Regions from separate parts of the Haloactinospora alba genome, predicted to be linked through region 2. Evidence: riboswitches for the same ligand, from Rfam matches in the RefSeq annotation. Region 2 holds a riboswitch; each other region holds the start of a gene.

Region 1 (4,683 bases), 150 kb from region 2:
CGCAGCAGGTCGGACGGATCGCGCGCAGCGGCCGTATCCCCGCCGGCTACTACAACGACCCGGAGGCCAGCGCCCGCACCTTCCCCGTCGACGGGGAAGGACGGCGCTGGGTGATGTCGGGCGACCTCGGCATGGTCTCCGAGGACGGCACGATCGTGTTGCTGGGGCGCGGTTCGGCGGTCATCAACACCGGTGGCGAGAAGGTCTATCCCGAGGAGGTGGAGTCGGTGCTCACCGCGCACCCGGAGGTCGGGGACGCCATCGTGGTCGCCGCTCCCGACGAGAGCCTCGGGCAACGCGTCGCCGCCGTCATATCCCCCTCAGCCGGCGCCTCCCCCGCCCCTGACGAGCTGCGCCGGCACTGCCGCCGGCAGCTCGCCGGCTTCAAGGTTCCCCGGGCGTTCCATGTCGTGGCGCACGTACAGCGGACAGCGGTGGGCAAACAGGACTACCGTTGGGCGGCCAGCGTGGTGGGCGGCGCCGGGTAACGAGAACTCCGCGCCCCGCGCGGAACCGCTGGGCGGCGTCTTTGGCCGGAGCGCCGCTGACGTGCCACCGCCCGGCCGAACGCGCGAACGCCCAGCCCCGCGGGCCGAGCACGTACCCTACACTCACGGACACGCCATCCTCGGGGCCGTGAACCCGGATGGGGCGCCGTCCTGTCTCTCCGTCTGTTCCCCGGAAACGAAACGAACCATGGCCAACTCAATCGGATCCCCCCTGCTCAACGTGCTACGTGGCGCGCTCATCGGCACCAGTGAGGTCGTACCGGGGGTCAGCGGCGGCACGATCGCCCTGATCGTCGGCATCTACGAGCGGCTCATCACCTCGGCCGGACACGTGCTCAGCGGTGTCAAGCTGGCCGCGACGGACCTGCCGCAAGGACGCGGCGGCAGCCGCGCCAGTGCCGAGTTCCGCAGAGCCGAGTGGGGGCTGGTGCTGGCGGTACTGGTCGGTATGCTCGCGGCGGCCCTCCTGGGGGCCACCTTCCTCGCTCCGCTGGTCGAGGAGCACCAGCAGCGTTCGTACGCGCTCTTCTTCGGTCTCGTCCTCGCGTCGCTGTGGGTCCCCTACTCCGGTTCCGGCAGGGCGTGGTCCGCGGGGCACTACCTGCTCGCGCTGGCCGTGGCGGCCGGGGCGTTCGTACTGACCGGCCTTCCGCCCTCGGAGGTCACTCCGAACCCGGTGATCGTGTTCGGAGCCGCAGCGGTGGCGATCTGCGCACTGGTCCTGCCCGGCATGTCCGGATCGTTCCTCCTGCTGACCTTCGGGTTGTACACGGCGACCATGGACGCCGTCAGCGCGCGTGACTTCGGTTACCTGGGGGTGTTCGCGGTCGGGGCGGTCTTCGGCCTGGCCTTCTTCGTGAAACTGCTCCAGTGGCTGCTGGAGCACCAGCACCGCGTCACGCTGGTGGTGATGACCGGGATCCTGGCCGGGTCGCTGCGCGCGCTGTGGCCCTGGCAGGATGAGGACCGCGCGCTGCACGCCCCCGCCGGGGACGTTGCGGTCACGGTGGCACTCATGGTGGTGGGCTTCGTCACCGTGGCCGCGGTGCTGCTGATCGCTCGCAGGGCCGGAGGAGACGACGGCGCCGCGGCGGACGACAGCGGCGCTCCCGAGGGGGCCGGGCGCGTCTAGTGCCCGTTTGGCGGGCGCTCAGAACCAGGAGCACACACAACCGGATGCATCGACGGCGCGGGGTGCCGGTTCCGGCCGGCTGAGAGCACACCCGTCGAACCTGATCTAGCTCGAACTAGCGAAGGAACGCCATTGCGTAGTTACAACATCCTGTCGGTCGCGGGAAGCGATCCGAGCGGCGGTGCCGGTGTCCAGGCGGACCTGAAGACGTTCTCCGCTCTCGGCGGGTACGGCATGAGCGTGCTGACGGCGCTCACGGCCCAGTCCACCACCGGTGTCACCGGGGTGCACGAGGTGCCCGCGCGTTTCGTCGGCGAGCAGCTCGACACCCTCCTCTCCGACGTCCGGGTGGACGCCGTCAAGATCGGGATGCTGGCCAGTGCCGAGATCGTGGGAGTGGTTGCCTCCGCGATCGACCGCTACGGGCTGGGAAACGTGGTGCTGGACCCGGTGATGGTCGCGAAGAGCGGTGACCGGCTACTGGCGGACTCCGCCACCGAGGCGCTGCGCACCGAGCTGCTGCCACGCGCCGACCTGCTGACCCCGAACCTGCCCGAGGCGGCTGATCTGCTCGGTTCCGGGGAGGCGCGCGACATCGACGGTATGGCGGAGCAGGCGGAGCGCCTCCGCGCGATGGGCGCGTCCCGCGTCCTGCTCAAGGGGGGGCACCTCGCCTCCGGAGACGGCGTGGCCGACTCCGGCCAGGCGGAGGCCCGCAGCGTGGACGTGCTGGTGACCGCGGCCTCCGAGCCCGAGGTGTTCTCGGCCCGCCGGGTCGCGACCCGCAACACGCACGGCACCGGCTGCACCCTCTCCTCGGCGGTCGCGGCGCTGCGACCGCAACGCGGGGACTTCCCGACGGCGGTCTCCGAAGCGAAGACGTACCTCACCGCGGCCCTGGAACAGGCCGACACGTTGGAGGTCGGCAACGGTCGCGGACCGTTGCACCATTTCTTCTCCTGGTGGGGAGAACCGTCCCGGGACGGCGGGCACCGTTCGTAACGAACAACCCCGTCGGACGGGGTCCGGGTGCGAGAGGCCTCTCCCGCACCCGGACCGGAGGTAGGCGCGCGGCTCACTCCCGCACGTCGGGAACGGACGCGTCGGGGTCGCGCCAGTTGGGGTTGGCGAAGTACCTCTTCGACTCCGCGACCACCACGGGGGACAGCAGTAGCAGACCGAGCAGGTTGGGCAGTGCCATCAGCCCGTTGGCGATGTCGCTGAAGATCCAGATGAGCTCCAGGGACACGGTGGCGCCCACGTAGATGACCGCCACGAACACGACCCGGTACACCAGGACACCCTTGTGCCCGGCGAGGAAGTCGATGCACCGCTCGCCGTAGTACGACCAGCCGAGGATGGTGGTGAAGGCGAACACCACGACCGCGATGGCGATGGCGTAAGCCCCCATCGACCCCAGGGCGGGGGAGATCGTGGACAGCCCCTCGTTCAGCGCCTGCGAGGTCAGCAGCGAGCCGTCCGCGGCTTCCTCCACCTTCCACACGCCGGTGACGATGATGACCAGGCAGGTCATGGTCACCACCACGATGGTGTCGATGAAGGTCTGGGTCATGGAGACCATCGCCTGGCGCACGGGCTGGTCCGTCTTCGCCGCAGCCGCGGCGATCGCGCCGGTGCCCAGGCCCGACTCGTTGGAGAAGATACCGCGGGCGACACCCCACTGCATCACGGCGAGCACGGTCGCACCCGCGAACCCGCCGGTGGCCGCCGTTCCGGTGAACGCGTCGGTGACGACCAGTGCCAGCGCGGCGGGAATGTCGCCGACGTGCACCAGCAGCACGGTCAGGGCGATGACGATGTACAGCAGGACCATGATCGGGACGATGGCCGAGGCGACCCGGCCGATGCTCTTGATCCCGCCGATGATCACCGCGCCGGCCAAGACCACGAGCACGATCCCGACCAGCCACGTCGGCACGTTCCAGACGCTCTCCAGCTGTTGGGACACGGTGTTCGCCTGGGTCCCGTTGCCGATACCGAACGCGGCGATGGCACCGAACAGGGCGAAGAGCCCGCCCAGCACCATGCCGAGTCCGCCGGGCAGACCGTTGCGGAGGTAGAACATCGGCCCGCCGCTCTGCTGGCCGACGCTGTCCTTGCGCCGGTACTTCACACCCAGCAGTGCCTCGCTGTACTTGGTGGCCATACCGACCAGACCGGTCACCCACATCCAGAACAGCGCACCGGGCCCGCCGAGGCCGATCGCGAGTCCGGCACCGGCGATGTTGCCCACGCCCACCGTGGCGGCGAGCGCGGTGCTCAGCGCCTGGTAGTGCGAGATGTCGCCTTCGGTGCCTTCCGGCTCCTTACGCCGGATCAGGGCGAGCCACAGAGCGTGGAACAGCTTGTGGAACTGCAGCAGCCGCAGCCGGATGGTGAGGAACAACCCGGTCAGCAGCAGCAGTGGGATGAGGACGAACGGTCCCCAAACGATCTCGGATATCAGATCCAGCATGTCCTGGAGTTGTTCCATGAACCGGGCTCCCTATCGATCGGATGCAGGGGATGGTGCCGCTGTTCCGGTGCCCGCTCGTAGCGGCTCCGGCCCGATGGCGGCTGCGCGCACCGTAGCTGTAAACCAGGGATAGCGCACAGCCAGATTTGCACCGACTTGTCACGCTTACATCACTTTTCTTCCACATGCGAGTTTCGTCTGGAACACATGATGCATACGTGACCAGCGATAACTGGCTCCTGTCCGGTGGACGCTGTTCGCCGCGAACGGCGCGTCCGGTGCCGTGACGGCACGGCCGGGGACACAGGCGGAGCGGATCCCTCCGCCGACCGACGGGAACGTCGCCGGCACGGCACCGGAGCGTCGCGCGGTAGGACGGGCGTCCACCAAACAGGGCCTACCCCTCCCCAGAGGACTGTTCGAGAGCGAGGGCGCTGAGCGCCGCCGCGGCCTCAGCCGGATCGGCTCCCCGACCGACGGCGATGCCGAGCAGGTACGTGGTGAGTGGTGCGGCGGGACGGGCCACCGAGTGCGCCGCGTCCCGCGCCAGGTCGAGCACGCGGTCG
Region 2 (4,683 bases):
GGGAGCGGTTGCGCGAAGCGAGCGCCGACCTCGAGGCTTACCTGACCGAACCGCGGTGGTACCAGAGCCTGGACACCGATACCCCGGAAGAGGCGCCGCCAGCGGCGGTAGCGTACTTCTCCGCCGAATACGGGATCACCGCCACCCTGCCGCAGTACTCGGGCGGACTGGGAATCCTGGCCGGAGACCACCTGAAGAGCGCCAGCGACCTCGGAGTTCCCCTGATCGGGGTCGGGCTCCTGTACCGGTGCGGCTACGCCGCCCAGAGCCTCTCCCCGGAGGGGTGGCAGCAGGAGGAGTACCCCGAGATCGACCCGGCCGTGCTGCCCATGACGCGACTGCTGGACGGCGACGAACCGGTACGCGTCCGGATCGGGTCCCCGGACGGGAACACCGTGACGGCCGGTGTATGGGTGCTGCGCGTGGGACGCGTTCCGCTGCTGCTGCTGGACACCTACGCCGAGGAGAACACCCCCGAGGCGCGTGAGGTGACCGACCGCCTCTACGGCGGGGACGCCGAGCACCGGCTTCGGCAGGAGCTACTGCTGGGTGTGGGCGGGATGCGCGCCGTGCGCGCCTACTGCGGGATCACCGGCCACCCCGAGCCCGACGTCTTCCACATGAACGAGGGACACGCTGGTTTCCTCGGGGTGGAACGCATCCGGGAGTACTGCGAGAGCGCGGGACTCACCTTCGACGAGGCGGTCGAGGCCGCACGCGCGGGCACCGTCTTCACGACCCACACGCCGGTCGCCGCCGGGATCGACCGCTTTCCCCGGCAGCTCGTGGAACGCTACTTCACCGCGGGCACACCGGCGGTCCGCGGCCTGCCGGCCGGGCAGGTACTCCGGCTCGGCGCCGAGGACCACGCCGGGGGCGACCCCGCCGTGTTCAACATGGCTCTCATGGGGATGCGCCTCGCGCAGCGCGTGAACGGTGTGAGCCGGTTGCACGGCGAGGTGAGCAGGGAGATGTTCCAGGGACTGTGGCCCGGCTTCAACGTCGCCGACGTCCCGATCACGTCCGTCACCAACGGGGTGCACGCCCGTAGCTGGGTGGCTCCGGAAGCCCAGCGGCTCGCCCAGCGCACCGTTCCCGACCCCGACGAGTTCACCCGCACCGAAGGGTGGCGGAAAGTGAGCTCCGCCAGTGACGCCGAGCTGTGGGAGATGCGCCGCGAGCTGCGTTCGCGTCTCGTCGCCGAGGCACGCGTCCGACTGGCGGAGTCCCAGCGTCACCGGGGAGTCGGTCCGACCGGCGGGGCCGATCCCCGGAACGCGCTCGACCCGGACATCCTCACCCTCGGGTTCGCGCGCCGCGTCCCGTCCTACAAACGGCTCACCCTCATGCTGCGTGACCCGCAGCGCCTCAAGGCGATCCTGACCCATCCGCGGTACCCGGTGCAGCTCGTCATAGCCGGCAAGGCCCACCCGAACGACGAGGACGGCAAACGGCTCATCCAGGAGATCGTCCGGTTCGCTGACGACCCCGAGGTGTCCCACCGGATCGTCTTCCTCCCGGGATACGACATGGACCTCGCCCGTTCGCTCGTGCAGGGCTGCGACGTCTGGCTGAACAACCCGCTGCGCCCGTTGGAGGCGTGCGGGACGTCGGGGATGAAGTCCGCGCTGAACGGGGGGCTCAACCTGTCGGTACGGGACGGGTGGTGGGAGGAACTGTTCGACGGTTCCAACGGCTGGGAGATCCCCACCGCCGAGGACGCGGCCGATCCCGACCAGCGGGACGCCAGGGAGGCCGAGGCGCTGTACGAACTGGTCGAACGGCAGGTGGCGCCGCTGTTCTACGAACGGGACGGGGACGGGTTGCCGCGCCGCTGGCTGGCGATGGTCAAGAACACGCTCGTGTCCCTCGGCCCGCGGGTCCTGGCCAGCCGTATGGTGCGCGACTACGTGACCCGTATCTACCAGGGGGCGGCCGAGTCCAGCCGCTGCTTGGCGGGATCCGACGGGAAGGGGGCCCGCGAGCTGGCCGCGTGGAAGCAGCGCGTGCGTCAGGCGTGGCCCAAGGTGCGTATCGAACGCGTGGAGCTTCTCCCCGAGAGTGCCGGGGCCGGAAGCGACGGGGGAGCGACGGTTCGGGCGACGGTGGACCTCGGTGAGCTCACCCCCCGGGAGGTCGCGCTCGATGTCGCGTCCGCTCCCGGGACCGGACGCGCCGACGCCGCATCCGGTCCGCTCGGGGGCGTGCTGAACGCGGTGGACGGTTCGGCGTCCCGTGCCCGCGTCCACTACACCGGAGTGGTCCCGTGGCCGGAGGCGGAGCTGGCCTCCTGCACGGTGCGGGCGCGTCCCGCGCACCCGCTCCTGTCCGGGCCCGCCGAGATGGGGTTGGAAACCGCCCGAGTCTGCGGGTGAGACCGGGGACGGGCGGCGTTCCGGAGCCGGGACCTGTTCGGTGGAGGCGTGCGCGTCGCCCGGTACCACCTGGCGGCGTTCCCGTCGGCCGACAGAGGGTCCCGCTCCGGACTCCCCCCGTCCCGCCAGCGCCCGACGGGCCGGGGGACTACGTGTGCGGGTCGGGGGGGGGGTGCCTTGACCCGGTCGCCCCCGAAGCACGCATAATAGAGACGGAACCGACAGGGGAGCGCTACGGCGCTGAGAGTGCGGAACGAACCCGCAGACCCTTAGCCACCTGACCTGGGTAATACCAGCGAAGGAAGTCGAGGACGAACGGCCGGGTGCGGTCGGTGCGCTTCCGGACGGCGCCGACCACGGGAACACGCCCGCACCACCCCGGCCGGCACTCTTTGGCCGGGCCCTCTCGTGTCGCGACGTGAAGACGCGAAGGGACACCTGTTGACCTCCACCCCGCCCGAACAGCCGACGTTCGACACCCCTCCCCGCGCCACCTGGCGCACCGTGGACCTCGTGGTGGCAGCCGTCGTGGGAGCCGCCGTCGGAGTGGTCTTCTGGTTCTGGGGAATGCTCTGGGCGGCCACCCAACCGCTGTTCGTCTTCTTCCCCCCGGCGCAGGCGGTCCTCTACGGCATCTGGCTGCTGCCCGGAGTCCTGGGGGGACTCATCATCCGGAAACCCGGGGCGGCGGTGCTGACCTCCACGGCCGCGGCCTTCGTCTCCATGGTTCTGGGCACCCAGTGGGGGGTGATGGTCATCCTGTCCGGCGTGCTGCAGGGGCTTTTCCCGGAAGCCGTCTTCGCGGCGCTCCGCTACCGCAGGTGGGGCACGGTCGCCGCCGTGGCGGCAGCCGTCGCCGCCGCTCTCGCCCCAGCCGTCATGGACAATCTCCGCTACTACCCCACCTGGCCGTTGACGTTCCAACTCGCCTTCGCCGGGATCGTCCTCCTCAGCTCCGCGGTGATAGCCGGCCTCGGCGGGCGCCTGCTGACCACGGCCCTGGCCAGGTCCGGCGCCCTCACCGCTTTCCCCTCCGGACGCGAGTGATGGGACACACGGGCGCCCGGGTCGAGCTCTCGAACTGGGGATGGAGGTACGCGGGACGCAACCGGTGGACGCTGTACGGCGTCGACCTCCGGATCGAACCAGGGGAGCGGGTGCTGCTTCTGGGAGCGTCCGGCTCGGGCAAGAGCACCCTGCTGCACGCCATGGCCGGACTCACCGGGCCGGACCGGGCCATAACCGGCGAACAGCGCGGAACACTGCGCGTCGACGGCAAACCCGCCGACGCGACACGCGGCACCACCGGCCTGGTAGGCCAGGACCCCGAGACGCAGCTCGTCATGGCGCGGTGCGGCGACGACGTGGCGTTCGGCCTGGAGAACCTGGAGACGGAGCCCGCGCGGATCTGGCCCCGGGTGCGTTCCACCCTGCGCGACATCGCCTTCGACCACGAGCTGGACCATCCCACCGCCGTGCTCTCCGGCGGGGAGAAACAGCGCCTCGCGGCCGCCGGGGTGCTCGCCATGAGCCCGCGGCTGCTACTGCTCGACGAACCCACCGCCAACCTGGACCACGACGGGGCCCGCCGTATGCGGGAACTGCTGGACACGCTGCTGGCGACCACCGAGGCGACCATGGTGCTCGTGGAACACCGCGTCTCCGACGTCCTCGAGCGTGTGCACCGTGTCGTGGTGGTGGAACCGGGCGGGGGAGTGCTGGCGGACGGTCCCCCCGAGGTGGTGTTCGACCGCCACGGTGACCGGTTGGCCGAGCACGGCGCCTGGGTGCCCGGGCGGGATCCCGAACCGCTCCTGACACCGGAACCCGGTGGGGAGGCCGTACTCGAGGCGACCGGATGCCGCGCCCGTACGCCGGCCGGGCTCGGACCCCACGCGGCCCGGCCACGCAGGGTGCTGGACGGCGCGGACGCGACCGTCAGCGCCGGGACGGCGACCGCCGTCACAGGGGAGAACGGTTCGGGGAAGTCGACCCTGTTGAGCCTCCTGGCCGGGCTGTCCCCGCCCGAGGCGGGAGCGGTCCGGCCGCGTGGCCCCCTGGCGCGGGTCAGCAGGCGCCCGCTGTCGCGGTGGCCGGCGCGACAGCTCGCCCGCCACGTCGGAACGGTGTTCCAGCACGCGGAGGACCAGTTCGTCACCGGGCGCGTCCACGACGAGCTGCGGTTCGCGCCCCGACGCGCCGGGTTGTCCGGGCGGGAAGCCGACCGTTGGGCGGCCGAGCTGCTGGAACGGTTGTGGCTGGCCCCACTGGCCGACGCCCACCCCTTCACCCTCTCCGGCGGGGAGAA
Region 3 (4,683 bases), 580 kb from region 2:
GCTTCCAGCTCCTGGGCCACGCCCTGCCAGATCGTGGGGACCGCGGCCGCGATCGTGGGACGCTCCGCGTCGATCATGTCGACCAGCGTCGCCGGCTGCATGAAACGGTCCGGAAGCAGCAGTGAGGCGCCCACCATCAGCGCGGCGTAGGGCAGCCCCCAGGACATGGCGTGGAACATGGGGACCACGGCCAGTGCGTTGTCCGACTGCTTCAGCCCCTTCCCATCGGTCATGCAGACCTGCATCGAGTGCAGCCAGATCGAACGGTGACTGTACGCCACACCCTTGGGAGCACCGGTCGTGCCGGATGTATAGCACATGGCAGCGGCGTCGCGTTCGTCGACGGCGGGCCACGAGAAACTTTCGGGCTGGCCTTCCAGCAGGTCCTCGTAACGGTGTACCTGCACGCCCTCGACGTTGAGTTCACCGGGATCTCCCCCGGCAACGATGACGTGCCGGACCGTGGCCATACGCGGCAGGATCGGCGCGAACAGCGGAAGCAGCGCGGCGTCGACGATGACCACGTGGTCCTCGGCGTGGTCCGCGATGTAGGTGATCTGCTCGCCGTGCAGCCTGATGTTCAGGGTGTGCAGCACCGCGCCCATCGCGGGGACGGCGAGGTAGGCCTCCAGGTGTTCCTGGTTGTTCCACTGGAACGTGGCCACACGCTGGTCGCCCGTGACCCCCAGCCCGCGCAGCGCGTGGGCGAGCTGGGCTGTACGGCGGCCCACCTCGCCCAGGCTGCTCCGGCGTGGCCCGTCACCGGTCCATGTCGTGACCTGAGCGTCGCTGTGCACGGTGGTTCCGTAATCAACCAGATCAGCGATGAACAACGGTGCATCCTGCATTGTGCTACGCATGAGCCTCGCCCCTCGTGGGTTGTCCGTGACATCTATCACCCGACGCTAGAGGCGGAAGCGCGCCGCGTACAGAATCCTCCCGGCAATCGTTACCTAACGGTGTTAGGAACGGCTGTCGGGTGCTGTTGATGGGGCCGTGTCCCGGGACAGCCTCCGTTGGAACTCGGCAGCGGCCGCCGCCGGGTCCTCGGCGTTCGTGATCGCACGCACGACCACCACCCGGTTGGCTCCGGCGGACAGCACCTCACCGAGGTTCTCCAGGTCTATCCCACCGATGGCGAACCACGGACGGGAACTTCCCAGAGCGGCGGCCTCGGCGACGAGGGACAGCCCAGCCGCGGGACGGCCCGGCTTGGTCGGCGTCTCCCATGCGGGGCCGACACAGAAATAGTCGACGCCCTCCTGCTGGGCAGAGGCGGCGGCGAGGTCGGCCCGATTGTTGGAACGGCCCACCAGAGGAGTCTCCCCTATGATCGAACGGGCCTCGGGGACCGGAAGGTCGTTCTGCCCCAGGTGCAGGACGTCAGCTCCAGCGGCACAGGCGATGTCGGCGCGGTCGTTGACGGCCATCAGAGCACCGTGGCGCTCGCAGGCGGCACGCACCGTCTCCAGGTACCGCAGTTCCTGACGGGATTCCAGCCCCTTGTCGCGCAACTGGACGATGTCGACGCCCCCGGACAACGCCGCGTCGAGGAACTCGGCGAGGTCGCCCCGCTCCGTTCTGGCGTCGGTGCACAGGTAAAGTCGGGCGTCGTTCAGGCGCTGTCTCAGAAGACTGTGATTCACGCCGCCAGGATAACTTCCGGCGCACGCCCGCCACGTCGACGGAGCCGACGGCCGCGCGGCCCCGGGTTCGGGATCCGGACCGGCTTTACACCAGCGCCTGGGCCCGGCGGCGCACCTCGGTTCCGCGGTCCTCGGTGAGGGCCTCGATGGGAGAGCCGGGCAGCGAGTCATCGGAGGTGAACAGCCACCGCAGCGCCTCGTCCGTCGTCAGGCCGCAGTCGGAGAGGAGCGTCAGTGTCCCGGGGAGCCCCTTGAGGATGTTCCCGTTCACGACGAACGCCGCCGGGATCGCGAGCTCACCTCCGCGCTGGACCCCGAGAAGCTTGTGCTCCCGGATGAACTGCTTGATCCGGTTGGGGCTGACGTTGAGCTTCTTCGCGGCCGCCCCGATGGGCAGCCACTCCCCGACAAGAGCGTCCGTATCGCGATCGTTCCGTGTCACCCCTCCAATATCGCACACACCTCCGGGTAACGCGTCCGAACCGTTCCCCGCCCCGACCTCCGGTTCCCGCGGGGAACACCGCGCTGCGGACAGAGGTCCTAGACTCGCAGGGAGAGAACACCCCGCGGGAGCCGAACCGGCTGAGAGGGAGGCGCCGTGCCTCCGACCGCAAACCTGATCCGGGTCATACCGGCGAAGGGAGGGAGGAACAGCTGTGCACACGAACGACTCCGATGTCGTGATCGCCGGCGCGGGAGTGATCGGCCTCGTCACCGCGTGGCGGGCCGCACAACGCGGCTTGCACGTCACCATCGTCGCCCCTGAGATCTCCGAGGCCGCTTCCCCAGTCGCGGCGGGAATGCTCACTCCCGCGTCAGAGGCCACGTTCGGCGAGGAAACGCTGATGCGCTTCGGAACCCTGTCCCGTAACCGCTACCCGGAGTTCATCACCGAGCTGGAGGAGGAGAGCGGCACTCCGACGGGGTACCGGACCGAAGGCACACTGCAGGTCGCATTCGACACTGACGACCTCGCAAAACTCACCGACCTCGGTGAGTTGCAGAACCGGCTGGGGATCAAGACCGAACGGCTCACCGCTCGCGAGTGCCGCCGCTTGGAGCCGATGCTGGCACCGGCGGTGCGGGGCGGGATCGTCGCCCCGGACGACCATTCCGTCGATCCACGCGCGCTCATGGCAGCGCTGCGCACAGCGGCGGAACGGCATGGTGCCGTCGGCGTGCGGGACCGCGTTACCGAGGTTCTGTACGCGCAGGGACAGGCCGCGGGGCTGCGGCTGGAGTCCGGTGGCGAGGTGCGCGGCCGCCACGTGGTACTGGCGGCCGGTGTGTGGACCGGCGCCATCAGCGGCCTGGCACCCGGCCTCCTACCGGAACTGCGACCGGTCAAGGGCCAGCTTCTGCGGCTCCGGACGCCCGAGGACCAGGAACCGGTCGTGACCCGTACCGTCCGAGGGCTCGTCAAGGGAACGCCCGTCTACCTCGTTCCGCGCGCCAACGGGGAGATCGTGCTGGGCGCCACCCAGGAGGAGATGGGCCATGACACCCGGCTGACCGTGGGCGGCGTGTGGGAGATCCTGCGGGATGCCCACGAACTCGTCCCCGGCGTCAGTGAGCTGGAGATCACCGAAACATGTGTGGGTTTGCGGCCGGGAAGCCCGGACAATGCCCCCCTGTTGGGTCCGACCCGCACTCCCGGCCTGCATCTGGCAGTCGGACACCATCGGCACGGCGTGCTCCTCACTCCTGCTACCGGGGATGCCATGGCCGAGGCCCTGGCCGGTGGCGAACTTCCCGATTATGCGCGCGCGTTCGCCACGGACCGTCTGCCCACCGGGAGCGAGGAGGAACGATGAACGTGGTTATCAACGGAGAGCAGCGCGAGGTACAACCGCACACGAGTGTGGGTGAGGCGGTTCGCTCCGTCACCGACACTTCGCACCGCGTCGCTGTGGCGGTCAACGACGAGGTGGTCCCGCGAGCGCGGTGGGAGCACACGGAACTCAGCGACAACGACCGCGTGGACGTACTGACACCCGTGCAGGGAGGCTGACCATGCCCGAGAACAACGGCCAGGCTGCCCCCGCACTCCCCCGCGACCCCCTCGTTCTCGCCGGACACACTTTTTCCTCCCGGCTCATCGCGGGAACCGGTGGCGCCCCCTCACCACAGGTACTGGAAGAGGCCCTCCGCGCTTCGGGGACCGAACTCACCACGGTGGCGATGCGGCGTGTCTCCCCGGAGACGCGGGGGTCGGTATGGGATGTGCTGCAACGCAACGGGATACGCCCGTTGCCGAACACGGCGGGGTGCTTCACCGCCGCTGACGCGTTGCGTACCGCTCGCCTCTCCCGCGAGGCGCTGGGCACGGACTGGGTCAAGTTGGAGGTGGTGGCCGACGAGCGAACCCTGCTCCCGGATCCGGCAGAGCTCCTCGAGGCGGCGGAGAGGCTGGTGGACGACGGGTTCACGGTGCTGCCCTACACCAACGACGATCCCGTTCTCGCCCGGCGGCTGGAGCAGCTCGGCTGCGCCGCGGTCATGCCCCTGGGCGCCCCCATCGGTTCGGGCATGGGCATCCGTAACCCGCACAACATCGAGCTCATCGTGGAACAGGCCGGGGTGCCCGTCATCGTCGACGCCGGAATCGGCACCGCGAGCGAAGCGGCGCTGGCCATGGAGCTCGGCTGCGACGCGGTGCTGTTGGCAAGCGCGATCACCCGTGCGCACGACCCCGCGCTGATGGCGGCGGCCATGCGGGACGCGATCCGCGCGGGGCGGGGTGCCTACCAGGCCGGCCGGATACCGGTACGCCGTTACGCCCAGGCCTCCTCCCCCGCCCCCGATTGAGGTCCGAGTGGCACGATCCCGTTGCCGTGCCAAGACGTCCCGGGAAGGCGCGCGGTCACCTCCGCGTGGGTGGCGCGGCCGGGCTGTTCCGCCCGGTGCCCGGCCGGGACGCGGCCCCTCCTCCCCGGGGCGGCATGTGTCACAGGAACGGGCGGAAGCAAAGCCCGCGGGACGGGTGGGCTCCCCGACGGCACGAGCCGCCCGGAGGTCCGCGCACGCGTCGCGGTTG

Evidence for each region. A riboswitch is a leader RNA that binds a small molecule or an ion and turns the genes downstream of it on or off. The one in region 2 is predicted to bind thiamine pyrophosphate.
Region 1: it holds a riboswitch for thiamine pyrophosphate, as region 2 does, so the genes downstream of both, thiD (bifunctional hydroxymethylpyrimidine kinase/phosphomethylpyrimidine kinase) here and FHX37_RS03590 (ECF transporter S component) in region 2, are expected to answer to the same signal.
Region 3: it holds a riboswitch for thiamine pyrophosphate, as region 2 does, so the genes downstream of both, thiO (glycine oxidase ThiO) here and FHX37_RS03590 (ECF transporter S component) in region 2, are expected to answer to the same signal.

What each region holds. Positions count from the first base shown of each region.
Region 1 is NZ_VFQC01000001.1:892,831-897,513, reverse strand. It holds gene FHX37_RS04175 (AMP-binding protein) at 1-488, shown strand, start outside; gene FHX37_RS04170 (DUF368 domain-containing protein) at 697-1,641, shown strand; TPP riboswitch at 1,690-1,785, shown strand; gene thiD (bifunctional hydroxymethylpyrimidine kinase/phosphomethylpyrimidine kinase) at 1,774-2,643, shown strand; gene FHX37_RS04160 (alanine/glycine:cation symporter family protein) at 2,717-4,135, opposite strand; gene FHX37_RS04155 (DUF6457 domain-containing protein) at 4,515-4,683, opposite strand, start outside.
Region 2 is NZ_VFQC01000001.1:747,291-751,973, forward strand. It holds gene glgP (alpha-glucan family phosphorylase) at 1-2,375, shown strand, start outside; TPP riboswitch at 2,589-2,696, shown strand; gene FHX37_RS03590 (ECF transporter S component) at 2,817-3,422, shown strand; gene FHX37_RS03595 (ABC transporter ATP-binding protein) at 3,422-4,683, shown strand, end outside.
Region 3 is NZ_VFQC01000001.1:1,331,735-1,336,417, reverse strand. It holds gene FHX37_RS06080 (long-chain fatty acid--CoA ligase) at 1-860, opposite strand, end outside; gene thiE (thiamine phosphate synthase) at 963-1,631, opposite strand; gene FHX37_RS06070 (Rv2175c family DNA-binding protein) at 1,732-2,088, opposite strand; TPP riboswitch at 2,203-2,306, shown strand; gene thiO (glycine oxidase ThiO) at 2,303-3,460, shown strand; gene thiS (sulfur carrier protein ThiS) at 3,457-3,657, shown strand; gene FHX37_RS06055 (thiazole synthase) at 3,660-4,454, shown strand.